DNA from 3 places in the Chryseobacterium sp. MIQD13 genome. Region 3 is predicted to be linked to each of the others. Evidence: riboswitches for the same ligand, from Rfam matches in the RefSeq annotation. Region 3 holds a riboswitch; each other region holds the start of a gene.
What was found. A riboswitch is a leader RNA that binds a small molecule or an ion and turns the genes downstream of it on or off. The one in region 3 is predicted to bind S-adenosylmethionine.
Positions count from the first base shown of each region.

Region 1: another riboswitch for S-adenosylmethionine. It lies ahead of ACQWU4_RS08365 (SusC/RagA family TonB-linked outer membrane protein); the one in region 3 lies ahead of ACQWU4_RS07685 (alpha/beta fold hydrolase).
Region 2: another riboswitch for S-adenosylmethionine. It lies ahead of ACQWU4_RS11780 (TonB-dependent receptor plug domain-containing protein); the one in region 3 lies ahead of ACQWU4_RS07685 (alpha/beta fold hydrolase).

Region 1 is NZ_JBNWAF010000002.1:266,143-277,029, reverse strand. It holds gene ACQWU4_RS08375 (type II 3-dehydroquinate dehydratase) at 1-148, opposite strand, end outside; gene ACQWU4_RS08370 (hypothetical protein) at 629-1,876, shown strand; SAM riboswitch class I at 2,134-2,231, shown strand; gene ACQWU4_RS08365 (SusC/RagA family TonB-linked outer membrane protein) at 2,315-5,248, shown strand; gene ACQWU4_RS08360 (RagB/SusD family nutrient uptake outer membrane protein) at 5,267-6,760, shown strand; gene ACQWU4_RS08355 (hypothetical protein) at 6,903-7,379, opposite strand; gene ACQWU4_RS08350 (RHS repeat-associated core domain-containing protein) at 7,387-10,887, opposite strand, start outside.
Region 2 is NZ_JBNWAF010000002.1:1,037,431-1,048,317, reverse strand. It holds gene ACQWU4_RS11780 (TonB-dependent receptor plug domain-containing protein) at 1-1,805, opposite strand, end outside; SAM-I-IV-variant riboswitch at 2,099-2,197, opposite strand; gene ACQWU4_RS11775 (outer membrane beta-barrel protein) at 2,320-4,542, shown strand; gene ACQWU4_RS11770 (HesA/MoeB/ThiF family protein) at 4,617-5,324, opposite strand; gene thiH (2-iminoacetate synthase ThiH) at 5,463-6,581, opposite strand; gene ACQWU4_RS11760 (thiazole synthase) at 6,596-7,372, opposite strand; gene ACQWU4_RS11755 (thiamine phosphate synthase) at 7,369-7,983, opposite strand; gene ACQWU4_RS11750 (hydroxymethylpyrimidine/phosphomethylpyrimidine kinase) at 7,986-8,729, opposite strand; gene ACQWU4_RS11745 (thiamine phosphate synthase) at 8,702-9,292, opposite strand; gene thiC (phosphomethylpyrimidine synthase ThiC) at 9,289-10,887, opposite strand, start outside.
Region 3 is NZ_JBNWAF010000002.1:123,333-134,219, forward strand. It holds gene metF (methylenetetrahydrofolate reductase [NAD(P)H]) at 1-371, opposite strand, end outside; gene metH (methionine synthase) at 420-3,080, opposite strand; gene ACQWU4_RS07665 (fatty acid desaturase family protein) at 3,088-4,179, opposite strand; gene ACQWU4_RS07670 (homocysteine S-methyltransferase family protein) at 4,271-5,281, opposite strand; gene ACQWU4_RS07675 (O-succinylhomoserine sulfhydrylase) at 5,334-6,494, opposite strand; gene ACQWU4_RS07680 (ACT domain-containing protein) at 6,606-8,144, opposite strand; gene ACQWU4_RS07685 (alpha/beta fold hydrolase) at 8,146-9,084, opposite strand; SAM riboswitch class I at 9,143-9,249, opposite strand; gene ACQWU4_RS07690 (MGH1-like glycoside hydrolase domain-containing protein) at 9,436-10,887, shown strand, end outside.

The sequences.
Region 1 (10,887 bases), 140 kb from region 3:
TATTAGACTGATAATAGCTGATCTCATGATATGAGAATTCAGTCTCCAGTTTTTTCAGATAATCTGCCATGGAAATTGTACCGTATATTTCCGGCTCCCTGGTGCCCAGTAAATTAAGATTTGGACCATTAATGATAAGAATTCTCATTTGAAAAATTTATTCAAAGATAAATAATTTCTCTGCATATTAATTATTAAGTGTCATAGATGTTTGGACAGAAATTCTGGTATAATCAATCCGTATCTATTTTAAACTCCCTGTAACTCTCATTTAAAATTTATAACATAAATAATTAAAGACATTTCAAAAGAAAGATATGTTGATAAAACCTATGATCTGTTAATTTTTATGTCGATTGATTTTTTTTATCACTAAGGTTAATTGGTTCAGTGGAGTTATCTAAATGAATTTTTATAAATCATTGGTTTAATTTATTGACTTTCAGTTTGATATAGATTTAAGTTATTTCCCGTTTTTCACTTATTGAATTGTTTTTTTTATCTAAGCCGGAGAATAACTTTGCCAAATGTTTATTCAAAAAAATCTCATCGAAATGAGTAAGGATGACTTGATGAAAGGATTCCCTGCAATAACTTTTATCAATCTTTAAACTTAAATAATTTGAAAATGAAAAAAACAATATTACTTTTTGCAACCATTGCTTCTGGTTTTATTTATTCACAGGTTGGAATCAATACGTCAAACCCACAGGGGATTTTCCATGTAGATGGTTTGAAGGATAATCCTGCATCGGGAGTTCCAACTGCTCCACAGGGCTCGAATGATTTTACTATAACTTCCACAGGCAGAGTCGGAATTGGAACCACTGAACCCAATGCTTCTGCAATTTTGGATGTCAATGTAGACGGACTTGCCGTTGGAAGCAAAAAAGGACTTCTGGGTCCGAAAGTAGCTTTAACTTCTCAAACCGATCAGGTTACCATTCCTTCGCCGGTAGCAGGACTGCTTGTGTATAATTTAGGAACCGGAGGACTTGGCTATACGGGTTATGTATTCTGGAATGGCACGGAGTGGAGAACATTTAATAACGGGTCTCTTGCCCCCGGAACTTTAGGAGCTATTACCTGTAACGGAGTTACACTTTCGCCCGGAACTTATACTGCCGGGACACCTTATACCGGAACAATGAATGTTCCTTATACAGGGGGAAACGGGGGAGTGTATGCTGCACAGACTGTAGGTCCTGTAAACGGGCTTACTGCAACGCTTCCTGCCGGGAATTTCAATGTAGGATCAGGAATACTTAGCTATACGGTTTCAGGAATGCCAACTGCTTCCAGTCCTACACTGACTACTTTCCCGATAAATATTGGTGGGCAGACCTGTAGTGCAACGGTAGGAGCTGGAGCTGTGATTGCGCCTGGAGAGCTTGTGTATTATCACTCTTCAATTCCCCGCCAGACAACATCATTTCTTTTAAGCCAATTCCTTAATGATCTTCCGGTAGTTAATAATACTTTCAGAGTCGATGCTTTTATTACTTCTCCTAATGCGTTTGATGGAAATGGAACTTCTACTAATTTTGATCCGCGTCTTTACAATATTACCACCACCAATGCGAAAGTATGGGTTTCTGAGGTGTCTACCCATACAGGTGATTCACGTGGTGCTAATTTTTTAATTTTCCCAAATAATTACGCACAGTTTGATGATGGGGTTTATCTTACCTATGGAAGAAATGAGACTGTTACATTTGATATTACAACTGCGGATAACAAATGGTACAGGGTTTATTATGCATTGCGTATAGATAACAAATCTTATACAAGTTCGGGTAATGCCAGCGTTACCTCAGATTCTAATACATTAGACAATACATTGGAAGTTTTTGTTTCCATACAGAGACTGTATTAATACTTGAAATTAATCTTGGAAACATTAAATGGCGCCTTATGGCGTCTTTTTTTATTTCAGTATTTTATAAAATATGCATCATTCAATTATTAATAATGATATATCTCATGTTTGAAGATTTCATAATTCGTTAACTGCTTGCTGTGAGGGTTTTTAATTAAAAATTAAGTTAATTTTTGATAATATTTAGTAAAAAATTTTAAAGTCTACTTGTTTTGTAGACTAATTGTTTTTAGATTTGCAGACATATTTCGATCGGCTTATAAAGAAAGATGGAGGGAACTGACCCTGTGAAATCTTAACAACCTGCCCCTGCGCAAGGTGTTACATTCAGCCTTTAAAGGAAAAATAAGCATTTGGTTAATCGTATTTATCGATGCCCTTTGCTGACTTTTCTGCAAAGGGTTGATTTTTAATATACGATAAATAGAATTGATTATGATTAGCAAAAATTTAATTGCATCTAAGGTTTGGATTCCTCCTGTTGCTGTGTTTTTCTTAGGAATTATCAGCGTAAATGCACAGGAAGTAAAAGCAAAAAAAGATACAATCAACGAAAAGGAAATTGATGAAGTAGTAGTAATCGCTTATGGGAAAGCCAAGAGAACAAGTTATACAGGTTCAGTAGCTACCATCTCAAGTGATAAGATCAATAACAGACCTGTTACCAATATTACAAAAGCTCTTGAAGGGCAGGTTCCCGGAATACAGGCGGTAAGTGCTTCAGGACAGCCGGGTTCTACAGCTTCCATCAGGATCAGAGGAGTAGGGTCGATAAGCGCTTCCAGCGATCCGTTATGTGTGGTAGACGGAATTCCTTTTGACGGAAATATCAACTCTATCAGCCCGAATGATATAGAATCTATCAGTGTTTTGAAAGATGCTACGGCCAGTTCACTATACGGTTCAAGAGGAGCCAACGGAATCATCATTATCACCACAAAGTCCGGTAAAAAAGGGGAATCCAGAATCAATTTTAACATCAGTCAGGGATTTTCCGGCAGAGCCGTAAAAGATTACAAACAGGTAAGTACAGACGAATATTTCCAGCTGTATTGGGAAGCCTTGAGAAACGGCTATAAATCAGGACAAATAACTTCACAACAGGCAGGACAGATGGCAAGCGATAATCTTGTGAATGCTTTGGGAATAAACCCTTACGGAGCCGGATTTCCAAAACCTGTAGGAACAGACGGGAAGCTTCTTCCGGGAGCAAAGCCTCTATGGAATGACGATTGGAGGGATATTCTTCAAAGAACGGCATCCAGAAGCCAGGTGGATTTCGATATCAGTGGAGGAAGTGAAAAAAGTAATTACTTCTTTTCATTAGGCTACCTTGATGATAAAGGAATTGCCATCGAATCAGGATTTCAAAAATTTTCCACCAGATTAAAGATCAATTCCGAAGTTAAAAAGTGGTTGAATGCAGGGGCAAATCTAAGCTACACCAACAGTATTCAGCAGGCACCACCTTCTTCGGATTCCAGAACAGACAATATTATCAATGCAGCCAGAGTAATTCCGTCTTTCTATCCTTATTACGAAAGAAACGCTGATGGAAGCTACGTTTTGGATGCAGAAGGAAACAGGATTTATGATTTCGGGAAATACAGACCTACAAGTGCTTTACAAAACCAGAATGCCGCTGCAACTCTGCCTTTGGATAAAAACGAAAATAAAGAAGACAATTTTTCAGGAAAAGGATTCTTAGATTTTACTTTTCTTCCCGAATTGAAATTTAAAACCAGCTTTTCAGTTGATCTTGTGAATTACAATGGCCATTATTATTCAAATCCCCTTCTTGGTGAGGGAAGCGAGATTGGCGGTTCAGTAACGAGATCAAACAGCCGGACACTTTCTTATACAACGAGTAATATTCTTACTTTTGACAAAAAAATCGGGAAGCATCACCTTAATGTTTTGGGAGGTCAGGAATTTTATAAATATGATTACCAAACGATATCCGGTTCCAGGAGCCAGTTCTCCCTTCCATATTATTATGAACCTGATGCTGCAGCCCTGTTGGGAAGTTTCAGTGGAAACAGTGACAAATTTTCTTTGTTGAGCTTTCTGGGAAGAGCAGAGTATGATTTCAATAATACTTACTTTTTATCCGTATCAGGAAGGGCGGACGGTTCTTCAAGATTCTTCGAGGATAACAGATGGGGGAAATTCTGGTCAGTAGGAGGTTCATGGAAAGCTTCCAATGAAGATTTTATCAAGAACCTGAATATTTTCAACCAATTAACGCTTCGTGCAAGTTATGGAGGTCAGGGAAATGATAAATTGCGAAGACCAAATGGATCTTCACTTTATTATGCTTATCAGGAGCTGTACAGATTTTATAACAACCTTGGCGAACCGGGAACCGTTCTTGAAAAAGTACAGACGAATGATGTGAAATGGGAAACCAATCTTAATTTAAACCTGGGACTTGAGTTTGCCATCCTTAATAACAGAGTTAAAGGAAACATCGAATATTTTAAACGAAAAAGTCAGGATCTTTTATTTAATATGCCGGTTGCCCCGTCTTTGGGAATCAGTGATTTTCCTTTCAACGTAGGAACGATACAGAATACAGGTTTTGAATTCTCATTGTTTACGACACCGATCAAAAATGATAATTTCCAGTGGAATGTTGATGTAAACCTGAGCACTTTAAACAATAAAATTACAAAACTTCCCAAAGGGTCTGTAATAACCGGAACAAAGCGCCTTGAGGTAGGTGGTTCCATCTATGATTTCTTTATTCCTGAATGGATAGGCGTAGATTCTTCCAACGGGAAACCTCTATGGAGATATATTTACCAGGATGCGAACGGAAATACAGTAGACGGAACAACTTCGGAATATGCAAAAGCTACAAAAACAATTCAGGGATCTGCATTGCCAAAAGTAACAGGAGGAATTACAACAAGTATTGCCTATAAAAATTTTGATTTTTCAGGACTTTTGACATTCAGCATTGGCGGAAAGATCCTTGATACAGATTACACATCACTGATGAGCAACGGAAGCGCCGGAGGGCGTGCGTGGAGTGCAGAAATGCTGAACAGATGGACTCCTGAAAATCCAAATACAGATGTTCCTGCGCTAAGCACCACTACGAATAACTGGACCTCTACTTCTTCAAGGTTTTTATATTCCGGAACCTATGCAAGACTTAAAAATGTGAGTTTAGGGTATACACTTCCATCAGATTATTTTGAAAAATTGGGACTGAAAAAATTCAGGATTTATGTTCAGGCAGAAAACCTTCTGACTTTTTACAAACATAAAGGGATGGATCCTGAGCAGGCACTGGATGGAACCACTTATTACAGATATCCTGCCATGAGAACTATAACTTTCGGTCTTCAGGCAACTCTTTAACTTTTTAAAATTGAAACAATGAAAAAATTAAAATATATATCTTTTGCCCTGATTGCAGTTTGGTCGCTGACAAGCTGTCAAAATGAACTGGAAACGGCTCCTACAGACCAAGCTAATGGTGAAGAGGTTTTCAAAACGGCAGAAAGTGCAGAAACGGTAATTAACGGAGCCTGGGCGAAATTGAATGATGATGGACCCACTTTCGCGAATATAGGATATTCAACGGTTTTGAGGACAAGTGATGCTATGGGAAGTGATGTTGCGGTTCTTACCAATAAGTATGGTTTCGCGTCTGCATACGCTTTTACGGAAATGGTGAACAATACTGCTTCCCGGTCACAGTTTATATGGTCTGCACTGTATTCAACCATTAACAATATGAATAATGTGATCACCCGTATTGATCAGACAGAAGGAAGTCAGGAGAAAAAAGACCAGGTAAAAGGGCAGGCTAAAGCATTGCGTGCTTTCTGTTATCTGAATCTGGCCAGTTTTTATCAGTTCAGCTATCTGAAAGACAAAACTGCATTGACCGCTCCAATCTATATGGAACCTTCAACAATCAGTACTGTTCCAAAGAAAAGAGCAAGCCTTGAGGAAATTTATGCTTTGATCAAAAACGATCTTACAGAAGCGGATAACCTTTTAACCAATTATACCAGAAATAATAAGGATAAAATTAATAAAGCTGTTGTAAACGGTCTTTTGGCAAGAACTTATCTGAATACCGGAGAATGGAACAAAGCGGCGGCTGCAGCAAAAATAGCCAGAACAGGCTATCCTTTAATGACTGCTGAAAAATACAAAGAAGGTTTCAATGACATCAGCAATGGCGAATGGATCTGGGGTCACGGACAGACTCAGGAGCAGTCGGGAGCAAGCTATGCTTTCCATTATCTTGATGTATCTTCTTCGGGAAGTTATTACTACAGCTTTATGGCAGATCCTTTCTTCAAAGATCTGTTTGATGCCAATGATATCAGATTCCAGTTGTTTCAGTGGGACGGACTTCCGGGTAGAGAAGGACTTTTAAGGTATTCGAAATTTAAATTTAAGACAGGTCTTATTGCAGATATTGTTCTAATGAGAGCTGCAGAAATGTATTTGATCGAAGCCGAGGCAGAAGCCAGAAACGGGAATATTGCAAATGCAGTTACAGTTTTAAATGAATTGAAAACAGCCAGAAACGCCAATCCTTACAATGGCTCTCTTACCCAGGATGCTGTTATAGAAAAAATTCTGATTGAAAGAAGAAAAGAGCTTTTCGGGGAAGGATTCTCCCTCTCGGATATTATAAGAACTCGGGGGGCTGTGGCAAGAAAACCGTTTGTAGATACCAACGGACAACCTGTAAAAGTACAGATTACCACTCCTGATGGAACCGTAAAAACGGTGAACGGAAGAGGGCATTCTGTTTTTAACTTCCCGGATCAGACTGCTTTTGCGCCGAACAGTAAGTATTATCTGTTCAGTATTCCGCAGAAGGAGATTGAGAATAATCCGAATTTATAGTTTATTTAGATTTGATTTTTTAAAAAGCCACGATGTTTAAACATTGTGGCTTTTTTACTTTAAAATCTAAAAAATTTTATATCAGGAAGTATTTCAATAGAGATTTACTGTTTAAATTCAACTCTTGTTTCGATAGCCCCTTTTATTTTTTATAAAACTCAGATGAAAAAGTTGTCTTGTATATACTGGATGAGGTAATGTTTTTTTCAATCTTATTTTCAATTTTAGTGAAAATAGAATTATCCCCATTTTTAATACATTTTATTTCATTGAAATTATCCTTCTTTGAATTAAATATAAGTGCTGATTTATGTACAATTATATTATTCTCGAAATAACAATCACTCATTTCTGATTTTGAAGAGAGATACAACTTATAAATAGATTCTAAATCTTCTTGTGAAAATTTTATATATAGTTTTATATTTTGAATTAAAGAGTCATTAGCATATTTCTTATATTCATATATCCCGGTTGAACTGTTATAAATACGTTCATCATAGATAGTACCCAAGTCATAATCTGCGGTATGATATATAAACTCCGTGTTTGCCTTGTTCTGAGCTGTACAAGCTTGAAAAGCATTAAATAAAATTATTAAGTATATATAATTTTTCATAAGATAATTATTTCATTGAACGTTGGAAAACTGGCATAAGCTTTTTATAAGCTGTTTCTATTAAGTTTTGTCTGGCTAAATCTAAGAGTTTAAACATTTTATCTAATCGATATTGAGGAATAAAATCATCAATTGGGTAGTTATTTATTGTTCTGCTAATATGCTCTAGTTTGTATACTGCGAATTCTTCTGTAGTATCTAACATTTCTGTGTATCTATTTTTTAGTCCAAATTCTTTTTCCCAATCAATACTTTCATTAAGTAACCTTAATTTATTCGAAAGTGCATGTCCCGTCTCATGTATCATTGTTTCGGCCAGTAATTGGGGGTTTTGAGCAGCTAAAGGAGAATATACTATATTGGATTTACCTGTGAAAAAATTTGCTTTTGTAGTATATGCTAAAACATGGGTTTTATTTCCAGGATTCATAGTCCCATCTGTCCATGCTGCATCTCCAGAAGTTTCATCCCCAACTCCATAATCATCATAATAAAATTTTTTTCGAGTTTTATTTATATTATTTTGCATAGTATCACTTCCAATAGTTGGGTCATATTTATAAGTTGAAGTCGTAGAGTTATCAGCCATTGTTATTCTAGCCTTATTCCCTCCACTAGCAAAATACTCTACAGTGTAACTCACAGCAGCTACTGCACCACCAATCACAGCCCCTTTTAAAACTCCATTTAGAAAGTTATCACCATTAATTAATGAAACAATACCTCCGCTTCCACCACCAGCTAGAGCTCCATTTCCAACCGTAGCCCAGAACCCCCCAGCGCTGAATATCTCTCCAGCTCCTGCTGAAACGGCACCCGTAACAGTTCCAATTAGAATAGATTTTGCAAAACCACCCCAGGACCAATTATTATTGAATGTTGCTTGAAGAGCATACATACCAACACTTATTGCAGCACCAACAATTGCACCGGATATCACTGTAGCCCAAAAATATCCAAGCCCAACACCAATTAAGAAAGGAAGGACCTCTCCACTTGGATCATTATACATCAGCGGATTGTTGAGTACATACCCATACTTATTATAATTCTGGGTATTGTAGGGATCCTGAATATTTTCATCAGCATTTAAGAATCTTCTTAATAATGGATCGTACAATCTACCGTTCATGTGGATGATTCCTACTTCTGCAAAATGTTCATGGCTTGTGTATCCTCTTTCTACTAATAACGAAGTTGCATCAATTATATTTTTATCAGTGATAATTGCTCCGTTTCCAACCTGTAGATGAGTGAAATTCCCCCATGCATCAAAGTGTCTTTGCTCAAGTTTATTTCCTGCTTCATCACTAACAGCAAGTATGCTTCCTAAATAATCCTTGTGCAGAAATTTGTAAGAACCGCTGCTCTCTGTAAAGTCCTTTAAATATACAATATTACTTTCATAAGGATTTCCGCCTATATAAAGAATATGTTTTTCTTTTCCGGTTACATTATCCTTAACAACTTCAAAGCTTCCATCTTCGCTGTAGTATTTGGTGAATTTGCCTTCCTGATCGGGATCGAAATTTCCACCGTAGCTTACTTTCTGTCTCATACTGGTGAGTCCGTACTGAAAAGCTACATCCCCTTTCTCACCGTCAATAAAAACAGGATCATTATTTTCATTATAAGCAATGCTCTGGATCAGGTCATTATTGTAATTCTGGGTTCCGGCAGCATTTAAAGTCATTCCGGTAGGTTGATAGATCTTGGCAGGATTCTCAAATTTAATTGTTCCCACCTGATCGTTTTCCATAATCCTACCTTTAACATCGTAAACATTTCTGTTTGTAGAAGGTTTGATTCCGGTGATGGGATTGGTCCAGTTGATGAGTCTATTGTTATCGTCATAATCGAATGATTCTGTAATATTAAAGTCTCCTCCTGTGGTTCTGCTCTTCAATTCATTTTTAATTGCGTCAAATGAATAAGAGAGTTGAAGAATAGATGGTTTAACAGTTGAGGAATGATTTACATTAGTTAAGAAGCCATTGACATTATAGGTATTGTTAATGCTGGCTGCTCCTAATTTGGCTTGAAGTACCTGCCCTTTAGCGTTTGTTTCATTAAGTTCCCATAATATTTTTCCTGAGTTTTTATCTTTTATCTGATATAATTCCCCGCTCCAGGTACTGTAGTTATTTTCAATCTGGACTTTAGTGAGAGTGCCTGACGAATATAACTGTTTCTCATAAGAAATAACCCTTGCCTTATCATCATAGGTAATTGATTTCTGAATATAATATTTTTCGTTACTGCTTTCTGAAGATGATAAAACTCTACCTTGCGGATCATAAGAAACACTGGAGCTGTATATTTTACCTTTGGATGTTCCTGATTTTGAGCTTATCCTTCCTTTATCATCATATTGGTATGTAATAACTTTGTTAGTTGACTGCCCGCCATCGGTTGTAGATAGTTCTTTTTGCAAAATAAGCTGCCCGAAAGTATTGTAAGTGTATTCTTTAGTACCTTTTGGACTTATTATTTTTTTAGGCTGGCCAAAACCATCATATTCATATTTATAGATTCCGTTTGATGGATCATTAAATTCTGATTTTCTTCCCCATGAGTCATATTTTGTCGTAACAATATTTTCGGCATATTTAGCCTGGACTTGCTCTCCTGCAGCATTGTAGGAGAATGTAATAGTCCCTCCTTTATCAGAAGATGAAATTGTATTTCCAATAGCATCTGCCGTTTTTGTAGTCGTTCGTGCATTACCATTGTTTTCCTTTACTGTTGTTGTCAAACCTGAAACCGAAGTCGTCACCTCTTTTCCATTGAATGATTTTGCCGTTATTTTAGCCGGGAAAACCGTATCGTCATAAGTAATTGTGTTCCATTGAAAAGGATTACTCCCTTCAAAGAAAGGTTCACTTTCTGCAGTTTTTCTTCCCAATATATCATATTGAGTTTCTTTTGAAACAAATTGCCCTTGCGTGAATGCTTTGGTTGAAACTTTATATTCCTGCCCCAATTTGTTAGTATGTTTTTTTGATACATTACCATTAGAATCATATTGTATGACTGTTATATTGCCATTAACATCTCTTATATACTGATAAGTTGTTGTACCTTCCAGATTGGTTTTGGAAGACAGAAGTTTGCCCCATGCATCATATTTATTGACTAGTATATTGCCAAGTGGATCGGTTTGTTTCTCAATCTGTCCCCAATCATTGTAAATAAAATGGGTTTCCAGTCCTAAATTATCAATTTTCTTTTCTACAAATCTTCCTTTAGGTTCATATACAGCTTTGTTAGTTTGTACCTGGGAATCTATACTATTGCTGATCGTTTTTTGAGTGATGTTTCCAAAACCATCATAATCATATGTTTCCAAAAGATAACCGGAATTATCTCTGTTCCAGGTTTTGAGTATTTTTAAAAGGTTACTGTCATAAATATATTCTTCCTTGGCAGATTTTGTATCGCCATAGGCCTGTACAATTTCAGTTTTATAGTCTGGTCTTCCAATATAATAAGCTGATCCCGCTCCTGT
Region 2 (10,887 bases), 910 kb from region 3:
GCTCCTCTCCAATTAAAATTCTTAGCCAGTTTTACATTTGTTGCCAGTTTATAGTTAAAAGTAGAACCGAAGTCTGAATAATTTTCAAAACGTACAGCTCCTTCCACTAACCACCAGTCGGTTGGCTCAATTTCAACATCAGCATAGGCTGCAATACTGTTTCTGCTTCCGGAAACCGCATTATCAGGGCTAAATCCAGGGAAAACCTGTGAACCGGCCGGCCTTATATTTCCAAAAAAATCAGTTGGTTTTTCATTATCAGGAGTAGCTGCTGTTACTACGTGTCCATATATATCATAAGAAACGTAAGAATTTTCTTTTCCGGCATTTACTTTATAATTTTCATACCGGTATTCCCCTCCAAAGGCAACATTTAAGCCATGTAAAACATCATATTTTTTTGAGAAATCCAGATTCAGAGTATTTTGTAAAAACTCTGATCCTCCTGCTTCAAAAGTTCTTGGAGAGCTGTCTCCCAGAGATGCATTAAATGTATTGACAACACCAAAATTAAAAGCATTCTTTCCAAAAGTATTACTCAGATCTACATTCCAGCCGTTCCATTTTCCTTTAATTCCTCCGGCTAAGGAATAATCATTTACACTTGCTTCAATCTGTGGTAAATATCCATTGGGTGTAACAGCATTGATATTTCTTTCTGTGTTTGGAAGCCGGAAAAATCCACCTGCATTTCCCAAACGGTAACTGTAACCTCCAAAGGAATATACTTTCCAGTCTTCATTTACAGGAATTTCGGAATTGAAAAAAAGCTGCGCTGACTGTAATTTAGACTGTCCTGCCCTCAGGCTGAAATCTTTTCTTTCCAGGCCTCTGTATTTAAGCTCCTGGTCCGTAAAATCCTTTCCTAATAAGCCTTGTAATGCTGTTATACTGTTCGCACCTGCTATCTGGTTTTTGAAATCCTGTGAAAAGTAATCAACCTGTGAAGCATACTGCTTAACAGTATTGATAATTTGCTGAGTATTGGAAGTGTTGGTTATATTTTTATACAACCCGTCAATATTAACTCCATTCTGCAAAGCCCTGTAATTAATAGCATTATAAGCATTGAAAATATCTCCCTGACGTACTCCTGCTCTGGAATACGGGTCACGGTACTGCACTGATCCTGTAACATTGATAAAACCTTTGTCACCAATTTTAGCTCCATAATTTAAATCTGCAGAAATAGTCTGCCCATCTATTCCGCCAGTGAAATTGTTTGCTGCAGGCGAAGCATATCCTCCTAAAAACACCTGACCTGAAAGTCCAAGCCTTTTTTTAAGGCCTAAGTTCACCACTCCTGCTATAGCATCAGAACCATATTGTGCAGAAGCCCCGTCTCTCAGCACTTCAATTTTCTCTAGTGCAAAGGCAGGAATAGCATTAAGATCAGTTCCCACAGAACCTCTTCCCGGCGTTAAAGTAACATTGATCAGAGAAGACTGATATCTTCTTTTTCCATTAAGTAAGACTAAAACCTGATCCGGGCCAAGTCCTCTGAGAAGGGCCGGATCTACAAAGTCAGTCCCATCATTCACAGTATGTGAAGTGGAAGAGAATGAAGGTACGACGTAATTGAGCGCCTGGCTTATATTATTAACCGGACTTTGTCTCAAAATTTTTGAAATATTGATGATATCTACAGGAACAGGAGTTTCCGTAAGAGATCTTCCCGATCCTCTTGATCCAAGAATTACCACATCATCAATCTTTTTAGATGAAGCAGAATCCGTTTGTCCAAAGTAAAATGCTGATATAATGGTTGCTGATGCTATGATTATTTTTTTGTTGAAAGTATACATGTATTTTCTATTTTATTATTACTGATTGTTTGGTTGGTCTTTGGCAATAGTATTCCTGTAACCTATTATTTAAGGTTACGATCAAAAGCCAGAATGTTTTTATTATTTTTTAAAGAAGTCTAGAAACAACAACACATGCGCATGTGGAAATGGCATGAAAACAGGTCAGAATAACAAAGTGATACTTCATGATCTGAAAAACGAAAATTTAAATTGGAAATGTGTTTCCCCTTGTCTTTAAACATTGATTTTATTTTTTTAAAACAAAAATTTCAAGATGGGAAGAAAAATAGAGAATAAACATTTTTTCCGGGCATGCCGGCTTATCTATTTCAGCACCTTGCTTGTTTTTGCAGGTTGCTATCCCATCTATGAGATTCTTGATAATTACGTGGCAAAGATATAAATATTTCGGAAATAAAAAAATAATTGCCTAAAAATTTAACTTTTCGCAAATTTCACCGTAACAAATCAATGTTTTTTACGTCTAACTAAACAGTAGTAAAAAAACATTATGAGAAAAACTATATTCGCGCTGTCTTTGCTTGCGTCTTTTTTTGCCTATTCACAGGAAAAAACCAATACCAGTCCGGACAAGGAAAAACAGATTGAAGGTGTTGTGATTACCAAAACTAAAAAAGCCGTTGAACAGAAAGCAGACCGTACTATTTTTGATTTTTCTGAACAGCCACAGCTCAATAACGGCAATGTTCTGGAGGGGATAAAGAAACTTCCGGGACTTGTAGCTACAGATATTGCCGGGATGATGTACCAGGGAAAAATCCTGGATGTTTATCTGAATGGACGGCCTTTAAATATTACTTCGAACGAACTGAATTCTTTTCTTGAAGGGATGCCTGCCAACTCAGTGGACAGAATTGAAGTGATTACCCAGCCCGGAGCAGAATTTCCTGCCACTTCAGGAGGTGCAATCATGAATATCATTACGAATAAGAATGCCAATAAGTATTTAACGGCAACGTATTCGGGAAATTACTCGTTTACGAATTACGATAAATTCAGAAGCAGAACCACTAATTCTCTAAACCTGAATGCCAGAAATAAATTTTTCGGATGGCAGCTGAACGTAGGCCAGAACTATCGTGAAAGTATGCTGAACGGAGATCAGGATGTGCTTCTTCATAATAATACAGACAGAATAGGGCGTGGTTATTTCGCAAAGGCAGGTGTAACCTTTGATCTGGGACAGGACAGATTATTATTGAATTACGATATTTATCACAATAACAATGACAATTATACGCTAAGTAACGGTATAGGAGACAGAACACCGGATAACAGTCCCTTAGGCTATTACCTGAGAGATTATGATTTTACTTCTTCAGATATTGCCCATACCAACAGTGTAAGACAGGAAGCTGTAGCGACTTATCAGAAACGTTTTGCGGATAAATCTCAAAAGCTGGATTTCCAGTTTGGATATACGAAAGCATATACAAAGTTTGGACAAGACAATGTATTTCTCGATAAAACATTCCAGGAGCCGTTTGAGCCCCTGCCCAGATATGTTCTCGGAAATGTGCTGAGCAATAATTCGGATATGAGAATTGCTAACTTTAAAATTGATTATTCCCAACCTATAAAGCTTCTGGATGGAGGGAAAGTTAGTTTGGGAGGTTTGTATGAGAGACAGGATTATGATACGGAAAGCAGAGGCCTTACCAATCTGGAGTATCAGAGACAAACGGCTTCCACTTATCTTGAATTTCAGGCGAAACTGAAAAAATTTGATTTTACCTTAGGAGCCAGAGCAGAAAACTATGATATCTCCGGGATTACAAGAGTCATAAAAGATGATGCTGTATTGGAAAGGGATTTAACACCTTTCAATAAGTTCAAACTTTTCCCGAATGCCAGTGTACAGTATAGCCTGATGAACCAGGTATACATTGCCGCTAACTACAACAAAAAGATCACTCTGCCGAGTATTTCTGCCCTGAATCCGAACAATGTTATATTTGGAAGCCCGAATACACAGGTAACGGGTAACCCAGATCTTCAGCCTACCATTTTCGACAACTATGAATTGAAGGTTTCCGCTTTTGATTATGCTTTCATTGGATACAGTGTAAGTTCTGCAAAGGATCAGGTGGCACAGATCATTATGAAAGACGGTAAGAACCTTTACAACAGACAGGTGAATATCTCGAATATGAAAATTCACAACTTCAATGTAGGTCTTCCGATTCCGTTTATGATTTTCAGTAAGCCGATGAGCGAGATCATGAAGTTTAATTTTAATCCTGATAAGATTAATTTCATGTACCTGTATGCAGGTTATCAGAAACATGATATTGACAATTTGAACAATAAAGGGTTCTGGATCTTTAATATCATGACTCAGCTGCTTTTGCCAAAGGATATCAAACTGACGGCCAACTACAGCTATCTGACACCAAAAGCAGGATATTTCTACTTTACTGCAGACAAACCGTTCAATAATAACCTGGATATCACACTGACGAAAAAATTTATGAATAACCGCCTTACGGTTTCTGTTTTCGCAAATGATATTTTCAACGGACAGGTGATGCAGGTTTATTCTAATCCGCCTGAAGGACAGTCTGTAATGATCAGAAGCAAATATGATACAAGAAATTTCGGAATTTCTATTAATTATAAAATTCCTACAAAAAATAAACTGGCTAAAGAGGATCCGAATATCCTGAACCAGACTAAAAAAGAAGACACTGGTGTAATGCAGCAAGGACAATAATTTTTAGGATTAAAAAACCATAAAATGAGGCAGTAAAGTAATTTTACTGCCTCATTTATTTAAAACAATATAATTTAAAAATCTATGGTCTGGAACCTCCAATCCAAAGTATCAATAAGGGTAAGCTTATTAGATTCTACAGGTAGCCCGGTGATGATCTTTAAAACCTTCATAGCCATCATACTTCCTACAATGCCGGGAAGTGCCCCCAAAACTCCGAGACTGTCACAATCCGGCATATTTTCATCGAAAGGAGGCTCCGGAAAGAGATCTCTTAGATTCTTACTTCCGCTGTAATTGAAAACAGCAACCTGTCCTGAAAACCCCAATATGCTGCCATAAACCAAAGGTTTTCCTAATTTCACACAGGTGTCATTAATTAAATACCTTGTTGTAAAATTATCGGAACCATCCACAATAATATCGTATTGCGAAAGGATTCCTTCGGCGTTGGAATACTCAATTTTTTTATCAATCCCGGTAAATCTTACCTGCTGATTCAGGTTTTTTACAAAAAATTCAGCACTTTCAACCTTGGAATTTCCGACTGTATTTTCAGCGTGAATGATCTGCCGGTTCAGATTGTGAAGCTCTACCTCATCAAAATCTGCCACACCCAGATTTCCAACCCCAGCCGCTGCGAGATACTGAATAACCGGACTTCCCAAACCTCCTGCGCCAATGACAAGTACTTTGGAACTGATGATTTTCCGTTGCCCTTCCAGCCCTATTTCTTCAATAAATATCTGCCGGCTGTATCTTGTAAAAATATCTTTGCTCATCTAGTAATTATTTTGAACCATTAAGGTTTTTTAAGGGATTAAGAGATATTCAGGTGAACTTTGCTTTAAGATCTAAAAATCTCGTGATTTTTCTTAATTATCTTAATAGCTTCAATATTCTTAATGGTTATATTCTTTTTAAATTCCGCTGTATGCAGGATCCCAGTCTTTCATTACAGGATCATAGCCAGCTTTTCTGATGATACTTTTTACTTCTTCCATGCTGCGTTCGTCACTGGTTTCGAACTGTTCCAGGGACTCAACGTCTACTGCATAACCTCCCGGATTTGTTTTTGAAGCGGCACTCATCGTTGTAGCTCCCAATGAAATGATATGATCTCTGAATTTTTCGTTTTCCCTGGTAGATATTGAGACTTCCAGATCCTCATTCCATATTCTATAAGCACAGATCAACTGAAGCAGGTCTTTATCTTCCATAATAAAATTAGGCTCGATAATCCCTTCCGCAGGTCTGAGCCGGGGAAATGAAACCGAAAATCTGCTTTTCCAGTAGTGCTTCTGGAGGTAATCAATGTGAAGAGCGTTAAAAAAACTGTCTACACGCCAATCTTCCAGTCCAAGCAAAACTCCCAAACCTATCTTATGAATTCCGGCCCTTCCTATTCTGTCCGGTGTATCCAGCCTGAAATGGAAATTTGATTTTTTTCCTTTGGGATGATATTCTTTATAGACTTCCTGATGATAGGTTTCCTGATAAACCAAAACCGAATAAACGCCTTCATGATGCAGCTGCAGGTATTCTTCTTCGGATAACGGCTGGACCTCAATTGAAATATTGGCAAAATGGGGTTTCAACAGCTGTACTGCATTCAAAAAGTAAGAAATCCCCACCGTTTTATTGGCTTCACCGCTCACTAACAGAACGTGATTGACTCCCATCGATTTCAGAACAGAGGCTTCTATCATCAATTCCGTATCGGAAAGGGTTTTACGCCTTACGTTATTATCAAGGCTGAAACCGCAGTAGGTACAGATATTCTGGCATTCATTACTGAGATACATCGGCGCATACAGCTGAATGGTTTTTCCAAATCGTTTCTGGGTAAGCTGACGGGTCATTGTTGCCATCAGCTCAAGTTCTGTTGCAGCTACAGGGGAAAGCAGGTTTAAAAAATCGTCTAAAGTTTTATGCTTCTTATGAAGGCTGTGCAGAACATCAGCATGGGTTACTTTTTCGAGCTTAGTTTTTACTTCATCCCAATGATAGCATTCAAAAACATCTTTAAAGCTTTTCATTATTTTTTGCTTTATTATTCAAATAAAAAGGAGGTCAGAGGACTTGATGCTTCAGCGTGATCTGCTATTGCTCCGAGACCTGCTTCAAATGCTCTTCTTCCGGCAACAACTCCTTCTTTAAAGGCTAAAGCCATATTTACTGGATTTCTTGCCACAGCAATTGCTGTATTCACAAGAACGGCATCTGCTCCCATCTCCATTGCTTTTGCAGCATCTGAAGGTGCCCCGATTCCGGCATCTACAACAACAGGAACATTGCTTTGGCTGATAATGATTTCCAGGAAATCCAGTGTTCTCAATCCTTTATTGGTTCCGATGGGAGCTCCTAAAGGCATTACGACAGCTGTTCCGGCATCTTCAAGACGTTTGCACAAAACCGGATCGGCATGAATATACGGCATTACGATAAATCCAAGTTTGGCCAGTTCTTCCGTGGCATACAGGGTTTCAATGGGATCGGGAAGAAGATATTTCGGATCGGGATGGATTTCTAATTTTACCCAGTTGGTTTCCAGGGCTTCTCTTGCGAGTTGGGCGGCCAGTACAGCTTCTTTTGCAGTTCTTGCTCCTGAAGTATTGGGAAGAAGATGAACGCTGGTCTCTTTTAATGAATCCAGTAACCCGTCTTCTGCGACGCCGGAATCGATTCTTTTCAACGCCATAGTGACCATATCTGTTCCTGAAGCTATGACTGACCTTGCCATTTCCTGCAGGTTTCCGAATTTCCCGGTTCCTAAGAAGAGTCTTGAATCGAATACTCTGTCAGCTATTATTAATTTCTGATTGTTCATATCATTGCTTTTTTAAATTCTTTGATAACAGCAGGACGGTTAGTGATTTCTCCTGAAACTGCAGCACCATATATTCCGATCTGCTGAAGAAGTTCAATATCCTGAAGGACAACACCTCCAATTGCAAATATTTTCGGAACTGAGATTAAATTTTCTCTTAAATGTTCAACAATATTCTGATAGTCTTCAAAGCCTAAGACAGGGCTTAACTGCTGTTTTGTTGAAGTAAATCTTAATGGTCCCAAACCTATATAATCACATGGTTCATTAATCCTTTGAAGAACATCTGAAATAGTGTTAGCCGTTCCTCCTATAATTTTATTTTTACCTAAAACGTGTCTTGCAATTTCAATGGATACATCTTTTAAGCCCAGATGGACACCGTCTGCATCAATGTCTTTCGCAATCTGCACATGATCATTAATGATACAGACCGACTGATATTCTGAGCAAAGTTTTTTTGAAATTTCACAAAGCTGAAAAAATTCACTTTCATCAGCATTTTTCCAACGGACCTGTACCCATTTTATACCATTATCTAAAGCTTTCCGGATATTAAATTCCTGTTCCTCCCTGGTGAATCCCTGAGATATGTATTGTAATTTTTCCATGATTAAACTAAATGAAAACCCAATAAAGAAGGGTTACTCTTTAAAAAATTTTCTATATATACTTTTCCTTTACTGCACGCTGTTTCCAGACTTTCTCCTTTAGCGATCCAGCCTGTAATGGCAGAAGACAGCACACACCCGGAACCGTGCTTTGGATAATGATCCGCAGGTTTACCTGTACCGGGCTCCAATACAATTTCTTTTCCGCTCCCGATCAGGATATCTGTCCCGGTTTTATCATTTCTATGGCCTCCTTTAATCAGCACGGAACAAGAGTTTCCGGAGTGATCTAAAAGATCATATAAAACACCATACTCATTATAATTAGGTGTAATAAGGTCAATTTTTTTTAAAACATTTTCCAAAAGAAACAGCGTTTCCAGATCAAAAAAAGAAAACTCTGATGTACTTTTCAGCACCGGATCCCATATGATCTTTGCTTCAGCACTATGAGACCGTATAGTTTCTACAATTTTTTCAAGAAATACAGCATCTTTTACCACTCCAATCTTTACTGCCCGGACAGGATACTTTTTCATCAGAACATTTATAGATGATAATATTTCGTCTATGGGTCGCCATTCTATGCTTAAACATTGGGATTCTGTCTGAATAGTCATCGCTGTGCAAATACCCAGTCCCATTACTGTAAGCTGTTCAAATGTTTTTATATCAGCTAAAATACCTGCCCCACCTGAGGGATCAAATCCCGCAATGCTTATAACGAAAGGGCGTTCTGTCTGCATTTTTTGAATGTATTTAAAGGTTGATTACTTTCCCAAACTGCACCCAGAAGCGCTACTCCATCTGCTCCGTTTTCAAATGCTTTACAGATATTGTTTTCATTAATTCCTCCCAGTGCAATTAATTTTACGTCCTGATTATTCCTGTATTTAATATCCTCCATTACAGTTGATTCTTCCCCATATCCTTTTTTAGAGATACTGGGAAAAACCGGGCTGACAAATGCATATTCCCATTCCTTTTCCAATTCATTATAAGTTTCAATATCATGAACAGAAGTCGAAATAATGTTTTGTTCTGCATAAGCTTTATAAGTTCCAACATTTCTATCAGCTTCTCTGAAATGAAACCGGGAAATATGATGATCCTTCCCCAAATCATAATATCCGTGCAGTACCAATTGAGGATAAAACTCTTTATGAATACCAAACAGGAAATTTTTCATTTCTTCCCGGTTTATCATAGGTTTTCTGATATGAAGCAGATCCAAACCTTCCTGAAACATCTGGTTGATGATTTCCATTTCATTCCGAACTAATGTTTCGGGAGTGATAACGAGGATCATATATAAATTTCTTTTCCTTTTTCTATAAATTCCTGAGATTTATCCAGCATTCCTTTTTCCGCAGAATCACGGATCTCCTGAGTAATTTTCATTGAACAGAATTTCGGACCGCACATGGAACAGAAATGGGCAATTTTAGCCCCTTCAGCAGGAAGCGTTTCGTCGTGATAAGCTCTTGCCGTATCGGGGTCCAATGAAAGATTGAACTGGTCTTCCCATCTGAACTCAAATCTGGCTTTACTTAATGCATTGTCTCTGTATTGTGCTCCGGGATGGCCTTTAGCAAGATCTGCAGCATGGGCAGCCAATTTGTAAGTGATTACCCCAACTTTTACATCTTCTTTGTTGGGAAGGCCTAAATGTTCTTTCGGAGTTACATAACAAAGCATTGCACAACCAAACCATCCAATCATAGCTGCCCCTATTCCTGAGGTAATATGATCATATCCCGGTGCAATATCCGTCGTTAAAGGCCCCAAAGTATAAAAAGGCGCTTCATGACATTCTTCCAGCTGCTTATCCATATTTTCCTTGATCATATGCATCGGTACATGGCCCGGTCCTTCGATCATGACCTGTACATTATGTTTCCAGGCAATTTTGGTCAGTTCACCTAAAGTTTCCAGTTCTGCAAACTGAGCGGCATCGTTGGCATCTGCAATAGATCCCGGGCGAAGACCATCTCCCAATGAGAAAGCCACATCATACTTCTTCATGATCTCACAGATCTCTTCAAAATGGGTATATAAAAAGTTTTCTTTATGATGGTAAAGACACCATTTTGCCATGATGGAACCACCTCTGGAAACAATTCCTGTTACTCTTTTTGCTGTAAGGTGAATATATCTCAGTAAAACTCCGGCATGAATAGTAAAGTAAGATACTCCCTGCTCTGCCTGTTCAATTAAGGTATCTTTAAATACTTCCCACGTAAGATCCTCCGGAACTCCTTTGACTTTTTCAAGAGCCTGATAAATAGGAACGGTACCAATAGGAACCGGGCTGTTTCTGATGATCCATTCTCTTGTTTCATGGATATTCTTTCCCGTGGAAAGGTCCATGATAGTATCTGCACCCCATCTACAGGCCCACACTGCTTTCTCCACTTCCTCTTCGATACTGGATGAAACAGCACTGTTCCCGATATTGGCATTGATTTTAACCAAAAAATTACGCCCAATGATCATCGGTTCGCTCTCCGGATGATTAATATTATTGGGAATGATTGCTCTTCCGGCAGCAATTTCGTCTCTTACAAATTCGGGGGTGATTTTATTTTTAGGAGTATTCGCCCCAAAGCTGTTTCCCGGATGCTGAAATGCCATTTCTTTGGGAGCGGCTTCCAGTTGTTCAATCCGTTGATTTTCCCTGATCGCCACATACTCCATTTCCGGGGTAATGATTCCCTGTTTTGCGTAGTAAAGCTGAGTAAGCTCCAAGCCTTCCTTTGCTACTTTCGGTTTGTGGTCGTATCCGAAACGCAGTTCATCGAGACGTGGGTCTGCGAGGCGGGCTTTTCCGTATTCTGAAGTAATTCCATCCAGAATATTCACATCTTTTCTGTCCAGTATCCACTGCTCCCTGATTCTTGGAAG
Region 3 (10,887 bases):
AAAGCCATAATATTATCAATTCCGAGATACATACAGTCTACAAGAAGATATTCAGTTTCTTCCTTGGTAAAACCTCCGCAAAGCAGGTGCGGAACAGTGTCTACATTATATTTATGCTGAATTGCGGCACAGATTCCGAGAGTACCGGGGCGCATTCTGGTGATACGGCGTTCCATGAGGCCATTCCCTTTATCTATGTAAATATATTCTTCTCTGGAAGTTGTAACATCTATAAAAGGGGGCTTAAACTCCATAAGCGGATCTATATTGGTATACAGATCTTCAATCCCGATTCCCTTTTGAGGCGGAACTACTTCTAAGGAGAATAAGGTTTTGCCATTTGCGTTTTTAATATGTTCAGTGATCTTCATTTTATAGTTTAGTTTATTATTTTAGCTTAATAGTACTTGACGATATTTTTAATCTGCTAAATTAGGTGACAGCCATTTTCTCGCCTCCTGAGTACTGCAGCCTCTTCTCTTTGCATAATTCTCCAGCTGATCTTCTGTAATTTTTCCAAGTCCGAAATATTTGGCATGCGGACTCCCGAAATAATATCCGGAAACTGATGCTGTAGGGAACATCGCAAGGCTTTCAGTAAGGAAAACTCCCGTATTTTCTTCTACTTTTAAAAGATTCCAGATCGTTTTCTTTTCCAAATGGTCCGGACATGCAGGATAACCCGGTGCAGGACGTACTCCTTTATACTTTTCGGCAATCAGTTCTTCATTGCTTAAATTTTCCTGATTGGCATATCCCCAGTATTCTGTTCTTACTTTTTTATGTAAAAATTCAGCATAAGCTTCCGCAAATCTGTCGGCAAGAGCTTTTACCATAATGGCATTATAATCATCGTTTGCCTTTTCATATTCTTCTGCAAGCTCATCTGTTCCGAAACCTGTAGTCACACAGAAAGCTCCCACATAATCTGTTTTTCTGGAGGTATGCGGAGCTATGAAATCACTTAATGCTAAATATTCTTTTCCTTTTGATCGTTGAGCCTGTTGTCTTAATGTCAGGAATCTGGCTTGCTCTTTATTATTTTCGTCAAATATCAGAATATCATCCGTTTCATTAGAGTTTGCTTTGAAGATTCCAAAAACAGCTTTTGCTTTCAGTAGCTTTTCATCAAGGATTCTCTTTAAAATAACCTGTGCATCTTTAAATAATTCTTTGGCCTGTGCTCCTACAACCTCATCTTCCAGGATATTAGGGTATTTACCATGAAGATCCCAGCTTCTGAAAAATGGCGACCAGTCAATAAACGGAAGCAGTTCATTCAGATCCTGATCTTCTATTACCGTTACACCTAAGTTATTCGGTGTAAAGATCTCTTCGTTTTCCCAGTCGATGCTAAAATGATTTTCCCTTGCTTCTTCAATAGAAACATAATCTTTATCAACCTGTCTGTTCAGGAATTTCTCGCGGAAATCGGAATATTCGTCCTTCAGATCTGAAACATAGTCTTTATTTCTGTCACCCAATAATGAGCTCACTACATTTACAGCTCTGGATGCATCGTTCACGTGAACTACTGCATTTTTATATTTTAAATCGATCTTCACTGCGGTATGGGCTTTTGAAGTAGTAGCGCCACCAATCAGTAAAGGAAAATCAAGGTTTTGTCTTTCCAGTTCGGAGGCTATGTACACCATCTCATCAAGGCTTGGCGTAATCAATCCGCTTAATCCGATGACATCCACTTTTTCTTCAATTGCTGTCTGAATAATTTTCTCAGCGGGTACCATTACTCCAAGGTCCACAATCTCGTAATTGTTACAGCCTAATACAACGCTCACAATATTTTTCCCGATATCATGAACATCACCTTTTACCGTAGCCATAAGGATTTTTCCGTTGGCTGGCCTTGAACCGTCTTTTTCAGCTTCAATAAATGGCTGCAGATAAGCAACTGCTCTTTTCATTACTCTTGCAGACTTTACCACCTGTGGCAGGAACATCTTCCCGCTTCCGAATAAATCTCCTACAACGCCCATTCCGGTCATAAGGTTAATTTCAATCACATGCAATGGTTTTTCAGCCTGTAATCTCGCTTCTTCCACATCTTCTTCAATAAAACGGTCAATCCCTTTTACCAAAGCATGAGTAATTCGCTCCTGCAAAGGTTTTGTACGCCATTCTAAATCTTCAACGATTTCTTTTTTAACGGATTTATGCTTCTCTGAATAATCCAGAAGTCTTTCTGTAGCATCATCTCTTTTATCAAGGATAACATCTTCTACAAGCTCCAGAAGCTCTTTGTTAATCTCATCATATACCTCAAGCATGGAAGGGTTTACAATCCCGATATTCATTCCGGCCTGAATGGCATGGTAAAGGAATACAGAGTGCATTGCCTCTCTTACCGTATCATTTCCACGGAAAGAAAACGAAACATTACTCACCCCTCCACTCACGGATGCATAAGGAAGATTTTGTCTTACCCATCTTGTGGCTTCAATAAAATCGATGGCATTTTTTCGGTGTTCTTCCATTCCTGTTGCCACAGGGAAGATATTCAGGTCGAAAATAATGTCTTCCGCAGGGAAGCCGATCTGATTAACAAGGATATCATATGACCGTTTGGAAATTTCAATCCTGCGGTCAAAATTATCAGCCTGACCTGTTTCATCAAATGCCATTACGATTACGGCTGCACCATATCTTTTAACCGCTTTTGCCTGTTTGATAAATTCTTCTTCACCTCCTTTAAGACTGATGGAATTGACTACGCATTTACCTTGTGCTACCTGAAGTCCTGCTTCAAGAATCTCCCACTTGGAAGAGTCTATCATGATCGGAATTCTTGAAATATCCGGTTCTGAGGCTATTAAATTCAGAAATTTAATCATGGAAGCTTTTCCATCAATCAATCCGTCATCGAAATTGACGTCAAGAATCTGGGCACCGCCTTCTACCTGATGACGGGCAATATCAAGGGCTTCAGAGAATTTCTTTTCTTTTATAAGTCTTAAAAATTTTTTGGACCCTGCAACATTGGTTCTTTCACCAACATTGATGAAATTGCTTTCAGGGGTTATAATAAGGGGCTCAAGGCCGGATAATCTTAAATATTTCATTATTTGTCTATTCTTCTAAAATATAATAGGCATTGTTTGCATTCTGCCTGAGCAAATCCACATGCTTGCCTAAAGCGGTAAAAATTGGAAATCTTTTATAGGCTAAATCATGTTCTTTTGCAAATTCTTCGATCTCTTCTGTGATCTCGTTATAATACATATAGCTGTAATTCGGAAAAAGATGATGGGCCACATGGAAATTAAAGTTCCCCAAAATATTTCTCACCAGCCAGTTATTCTCTTTTAAATCATTAGTTACTTCAAACTGGTGACGGAGCCAGCTGAACGGAAGTCCGTTTTTTGAATCCAGTTTTGGAAAAGCATTGTCAGGAAGCGGATGTAAGGGCAACAGCACAAACAGCGCAAAAATACTTGCTGCTATCACCTGAAGAACCCATGCTCCCAATGCAAGTCCTACAGATACTTTAAAAAACAGGATAGGAACTGCAATCTGGTAAAAGAAATAAAACAGTTTGTAGCTTACCATTTTTACTTTTTCGATAACAGGAATTGAACCCTGAGTCTTTAAAATCACTCTTTCATTATCAAAAAAGTCCCTGAAATCTCTTATGAACATCCAATTAAAAAGATAAAGAGGATATACCAGAAAGAAAAACCTGTGCTGGAACTTCTGAACACCTTTTGCTTTAACCCATGGAACGATTAAAAGCAGACCGCTCTGTTCTATATCCGTATCCCATCCGTCTACATTCGGGTACGCATGATGACTGGCAATATGTCTTTTTTTCCAGATATATGAATTCGCTCCTATAAAGTCGAAAATATGCAGTACAAGTGAGTTTAATCTTTTGCTTTTATAAATATTGTTATGAGCCGCTTCATGGATGAGATTCAAATAAATCAGCACCAAAGCAATTCCCATTAGAACAAAACTTCCGACATATATCCAGGATTTGTCAGCATTGAATAAGGCAAAGAAATACAACGCAAAATAGACCAAAGGCAGGATAACCGCTTTGATCTGAATATAAATATCTCTGTTTTCAGGAATTCCTTCTATACGCTGATTCACTCTTTTTCTTAATTCATTAAAAAGTTTTATATCGTCTGAATTTTTTAAGTAACTGGGCTTTTCCATGATGTTAAATTTTGTGACTCACTTAAAGTTAACATTTATAATCAAGCACTTACCTCATATTCAATTAAAAAAATCTATTGATTTATATAAATCATGCAAATTTTTTCAATTTCCTTGGGGAATATCCGGCTACCAGATCTGCAATAGCTTTGATGTGATCAGGAGTTGTTCCACAGCATCCTCCTATAATATTGATCAGTCCTTTTTCCACATATTCTTTGATCTGTCTTGCCATATCTTCCGGTGTTTCATCATATTTTCCGAAAGCATTGGGAAGTCCGGCATTCGGATAAGCTGAAACATAAAATTCTGAATTATGGGCTAAAGTTTCCAGATAAGGTGTCAGCTGATCTGCTCCGAGTGCACAGTTGAAACCTACACTCAGTAAGTTTAAATGTGAAACAGAGATCAGGAATGCTTCAGCTGTCTGCCCGCTCAGTGTTCTTCCCGAAGCATCCGTAATGGTTCCTGAAACCATAATCGGAATTTTTATATTCCTTTCTTCCTGAATTTCATCAATAGCAAATAAAGCTGCTTTTGCATTCAGTGTATCGAAGATGGTTTCTACCAGAAGAATGTCGGAACCACCATCCAATAAAGCTTCAGACTGCTGCTTGTAAGCTAATCTCAATTCTTCAAAGGTGATCGCTCTGTAACCGGGATCATTAACGTCCGGACTTAAACTTGCCGTTCTGTTTGTAGGTCCTATGGAACCTGCAACAAATCTGGGTTTATCGGGATTTTGTGCTGTATATTCATCACATGCTTTTCTGGCGATCTTTGCTGACTCATAGTTCAGTTCATATACCAGATCTTCCATATGATAATCTGCCATGGCGATTGTGGTTCCCGAGAATGTATTGGTTTCTATAATGTCTGCTCCGGCTTCCAGATATTTCTTGTGAACTTCCTCAATCGCCTGAGGCTGTGTAAGAGAAAGCAGGTCATTATTTCCTTTTACAGGATGTTCCCAGTCTTTGAAACGCTCTCCACGGTAATCTTCTTCTTCAAACTTATAGCGTTGAAGCATGGTTCCCATAGCTCCGTCAAGAATTAATATTCTTTCGGATAAAGCTTTATATAGTTGTTCTGAATTTTTCATTTTTTAAATTTTGGCTAATCATTTCTGTTGTCAAAAATGTGCTTTTTCTGAATTAATCTAAAGCCTGTTTAAGATCTGCAATAATATCATCTACATGCTCAAGACCTACGGAGCAACGTACCAAACCTGCTGTGATTCCTACTTCATTTCTTTCCTCGTCGGTCAGTTTTGAATGCGTAGTGGATGCAGGATGCGTTACAATGGTTCTTGTATCTCCCAGATTGGCAGAAAGTGAGCACAGTTTTATTTTATCCAGGAAGTTCCTTCCGCCTTCTATTCCTCCTTTAATTTCGAAGGCTACGATATTTCCGCCAAGCTTCATCTGCTTTTTGGCTGTTTCATAACTCGGGTGGGATTTTAAGAATGGATATTTTACCAATTCTACATTTGGGTGGTCCTCTAAAAATTCTGCTACTTTAAGTGCATTTTCACAATGCTTTTCAACACGGATAGCCAATGTTTCAAGACTTTTTGACAATACCCATGCATTAAAAGGAGACATAGCCGGACCAGTATTTCTTGCAAAAAGATAAATCTCCCTGATCAGATCAGCTTTTCCTACTGCTACTCCACCCAACACTCTTCCCTGCCCGTCAATAAGCTTCGTTGCAGAATGGACAACAACATCTGCACCATATTTAATCGGCTGCTGAAGATAAGGTGTTGCAAAACAATTATCTACAATAAAGATAAGGTTGTGCTTTTTGGCAATCTGCCCGAAAAACTCAAGATCCAGAATTTCAATTGCCGGATTAGTTGGGGTTTCAAGGTACAGGATTTTTGTATTAGGCTTGATATACTGTTCCACGTTCCCAGCATCCTCTGCCTTGAAATAGGAAGTTTCGATATTCCATTTCGGGAAATATTTTGTAAATAAAGTATGTGTAGACCCGAATACTGACTGGCAGCTGACAATATGATCACCTGCATTCAATAAAGCAACAAATGTTGAATAAATAGCAGCCATTCCCGTTGCAAATGCATATCCTGCTTCTGCACCTTCCATTTTTGCAATCTTATCTGTAAATTCAGTCACGTTCGGATTTGAAAAACGGCTGTACAGGTTTTTAGGTTTTTCTTCAGCAAAACTTGCTCTCATATCTTCCGCATCCTGAAAAATAAAGCTTGATGTAAGATATAGCGGCGTTGTATGTTCATCAAACTGAGTTCTTTCAGTCTGGGTTCTTATCGCTGATGTTTCAAAATTTTCCATAAAATATTTAATTTACCAATAGAACAGTGTATCAATGGAACAATGAAATTCTTCGCTTCGCTCAGATGTAATCATTGGTAAACTGTTAAATTGTTATCTTGTTACATTAATTTATTTCGTTTCACTTACTCTTAAAATGTCTCCGAAAACTCCTCTCGCTGTTACCTGAGCTCCGGCTCCGGCTCCCATGATTACAATCGGGTTTTCACCGTAACTTTCCGTATAGATTTCAAAAATAGAATCTGAACCTTTCAACTGTCCTAAAGCTGAGCTTCCCGGTACAGAAACCAATTTTACATCGAGCTGGCCTTTATCCTTCTGAAGGTCACCATGAAGATCGCCCACATAACGAAGCACATGCCCCGGTTCCTGCCCTTCTTTGATTTTCTGATATTCTTCATCCAGCTCATCCAGCCTAGAGATAAACTCATTTTTATCAACGGACAAAAGATTTTCAGGAATTAAATTCTGAATATTGATATCCTGGAATTCATTAATCAGATCCAGTTCCCTCGCAAGGATCAGAAGTTTTCTTGCTACATCATTTCCGGAAAGGTCTTCGCGTGGATCAGGTTCTGTATATCCTTTCTCCATAGCTTCCCCAATGATTGTAGAGAATTTATCGTTTCTTACAGAGAAATTATTAAAAATGTAACTTAATGATCCGGAGAATACCCCTTTTATTCTGGTAATATTTTCTCCTGAAAGGTGTAATAATTTTATAGTATCAATCAATGGAAGGCCTGCTCCCACATTGGTTTCATAAAGATAACGTCTGTTGTTTTTACTCAACGTATATCTTAGTTTACGGTATTCTTCAATTGGCAGTGTGTTGAAAATTTTATTGGATGAAACCAGATCAAAGCCGTTTTCAGCCAATGCATGATAGTTCTTTACAAAATCTTTGCTTGCTGTATTGTCTACTACAATCAGGTTTTCCAGCTGATTTTCTTTTGAGAAATTGATCAGCTCTTCAACATTTGACGGATGTTCTGCCGTTAAAACCTCATCATTCCAGCCTTCATTGAAACCTTTTTTGTTAAATGCGATTTTTCTTGAATTGGCAACCGCAACTACTTTAAGGTCTATTTTTTTACGTCTTCTGATTTCTTCGGAAGACTGTAAAACCTGGTCTATTAAAGTTTTCCCTACATTCCCGTGCCCAATGATCGCCAGATGAACAGTTTTAGGTTTTTTGAATATTTCGGATTCAATGATATTTTTCGTTTTCTCATCCTGGGAAGAGGTAACTACAATATTAACTCTTTTCTCAGCTGCAACCTGATTCAGAAGAAGCGGAAATACATTATTCCTTGCAAGTTCTGCAAGTACTTTATTGAAATCTTCCGCTACAAAACCAAGTACGGAAACATTATTGATACTATAGATCTGGGAAACTTTCCCGGATTTTCTTTCTGCTTCAAACTCATCGATCAGGCAGGTTACTGCATTTTCTGCATCAGCTTCATTGACCAGAATTGAAATTCCGTTTTCGATAGCCTGCTGGGAGATCACTCCTACACTGATACGCGCCAAAGTAAGCGCCTTAAAAATTCTTCCGTCGATCCCGATTTCCCCTAAGAAATCTTCTCCTTCAAACTTGATGATTGATCTGTTTTTTAAAAACTTTATTTCGTTAGCATTTCTCATTCTACAAAATATTTTTTATGATAGTATTTAATTGTTCGTATTCCATTAAGAAGGCATCATGCCCGTGAATTGACTCTATTTCATGATAGAAAACTTCTTTATTTTTATCTTTCAGCTGCTTAAAGCACATTCGGATTTCAGAAGCAGGGAAAAATAAATCTGTATCTACTGCAATAAGGTGCATTCGGGCACTGATCTTTTCAAGCTGATGTTCTTCGGCATTGATATTCATCAGCAAATGATTCATCAATTTATAAGATTTTAAACTAAATCTTTCGTTTAATGAATTTCCATGATACACAAGCCAGTCTTCCGACTCAAGTCGCTGATTTTCAAGATCGTATCTGTTTTGAAATCTGTCATTTAAGGATTGAGGTGTCCTGTAACACAACATAGCATGGATTCTTGCTTTTTGCAGCGGTTCATCATTTCCGTTCAACAGAAATTTTTGAACAAGACACTGTGCATGAAGCCAGTCATGGGTTTTAAAGTCGCAGGCAATGGGAATAAAAATTTCCGCCAGCTGTGGCTGCTTGGCAAGCATTTCCCAGGCAATTCCTCCTCCGAGAGAACCTCCAATAATGGCATATAAATTTTTGATATGTAAAGCTTCAAGACCTTTCAGGAATATTTCTGCAATATCTGATGGTGTGAAATCTTCGTATTCGTCAATTAAAAAATGATCATATCCGTTTCCGGGGATATTGAAACACAGAACAGTATATTTATTTGTATCAATTACCTGATTTTCACCAATTAACTGCTTCCACCATCCTTTTTCTCCGGAAACATTTGAATTTCCGGTCAAAGCATGATTAACCAGTATAATGGGTGCTGAAAACAAGTCTTTCCCGAAGATCTGATAGGTCAACGGGATATGGCATTCCTTTTTGGAATGGGTGTGATACGAAAGATTAATATAGTTTAGTTCTGTTTTCAATTCTATTATTTTAATACAATTGAAAATGCCACAGGAAATGGCTGAAAAGAACTTCAGTGAGTTATCTGTCCAAAATAAATTGGTAGAACGTAGCACCTTCTCTGCTTGCGCAAAGGGTTGCTAAGGTTTCATAGGGTCTAATCCCTCAACCTTTCTTGATAACATTTTCAATATTTGAATGAACGCACTGCAAAGATATGTTTTTTCTTTTAAATTTTTCAAAAAAAATATTTAATATTAAAAAATGCTGTAATAATAAGTGTTTCAACGGTATGTTAATAATTCTTCAGGTGGAAGGAATTGGAATTATTTTTCAAAAAAACTAACTTCGTACTTGAAAAATGATGAAATATGACTGTTGAAAAAGAAAGATTACAAGATTCTAAATGGAAAAACTGGGGTCCGTACGTCAGCAACCGGCAATGGGGAAATGTGCGTGAAGACTACAGCCCGAACGGAAATGCCTGGCATTACGCAAACCATAATAATGCTGAAAGTTATACTTACCGATGGGGTGAAGAAGGGATCGCAGGAATCTCTGATGTGAAGCAGATTTTCTGTTTTGCTTTCTCGTTTTGGAATAAAAAAGATAAAATTGTAAAAGAGCGCTTTTTTGGTTTAAGCAATCCTCAGGGCAATCACGGAGAAGATATCAAAGAAATTTTTTATTATTTAGATAATACACCTACCCACAGCTATATGAAGATGGTGTATAAGTATCCGATCAATGCATTTCCTTATGATGATCTTGTTGCTGAAAACGGAAGACGAAGCAAAAAGGAACCTGAATATGAGCTGTTTGATACAGGGATTTTTAATGACGATGAATATTTCGATATTTTTATTGAATATTGTAAGGCGGATCATAATAATATCCTTGCAAGGGTAACTGTTCACAACAGAAGTAAGCAGGATGCTCCCATCGTTATAGCTCCGGCTGCGTGGTTCCGAAACAACTGGAAATGGGGCTACAATACATACAAGGGGCAAATGAATGCTTCGTATGATGGGTGCATTGACGTTAACCATGACAGTATTTCGATCAAAAAATTCTATTCAAGAAATCTGGCAGCAAAAAGCGCTTTCTGTGATAATGAAACCAATACTCCTAAATTATACGGGGCGCCTTATTCGGGAAACACTTATTTTAAGGATGGAGTCAATGATCACATTGTCTATGGGAGCAACACGGTAAATCCGGAAAAAAGAGGGACCAAAGCTTCTTTTATCATTGATGAAATCATTGAAGCAGGACAATCCAAAACTTTTGATTTCAGGTTATGTCCTGATGAGACGGACGAGCCTTTTGCAGATTTTGACGAGATCTTCAGTACAAGAGCTATCGAAGCAGATGAGTTCTACAATGAAATTCAGAGTGAAACAACTAATGAGGATGAAAGAAATGTTCAGAGACAGGCATTTGCAGGACTTCTCTGGAATAAACAGTTCTATCATTACAATGTAGGAAAGTGGCTGAAAGGCGACCCAAACCATGAAGCTCCGAGGAATTTTAATGAATATGTAAGAAACACGGAATGGAACCATCTTCATAATAAAGATATTATCTCTATGCCCGATAAATGGGAGTATCCGTGGTATGCAACATGGGATCTGGCGTTTCACTGTGTTCCTTTTTCTATCATTGACGGTGAATTTGCCAAGGGGCAACTTTTACTGTTAACCAAGGAATGGTATATGCATCCGAATGGCCAGCTTCCTGCTTATGAATGGAATCTGAGCGATGTGAATCCACCGGTACATGCATGGTCGTGTTTCCGGGTTTTTAAGATTGATGAAAAGCAG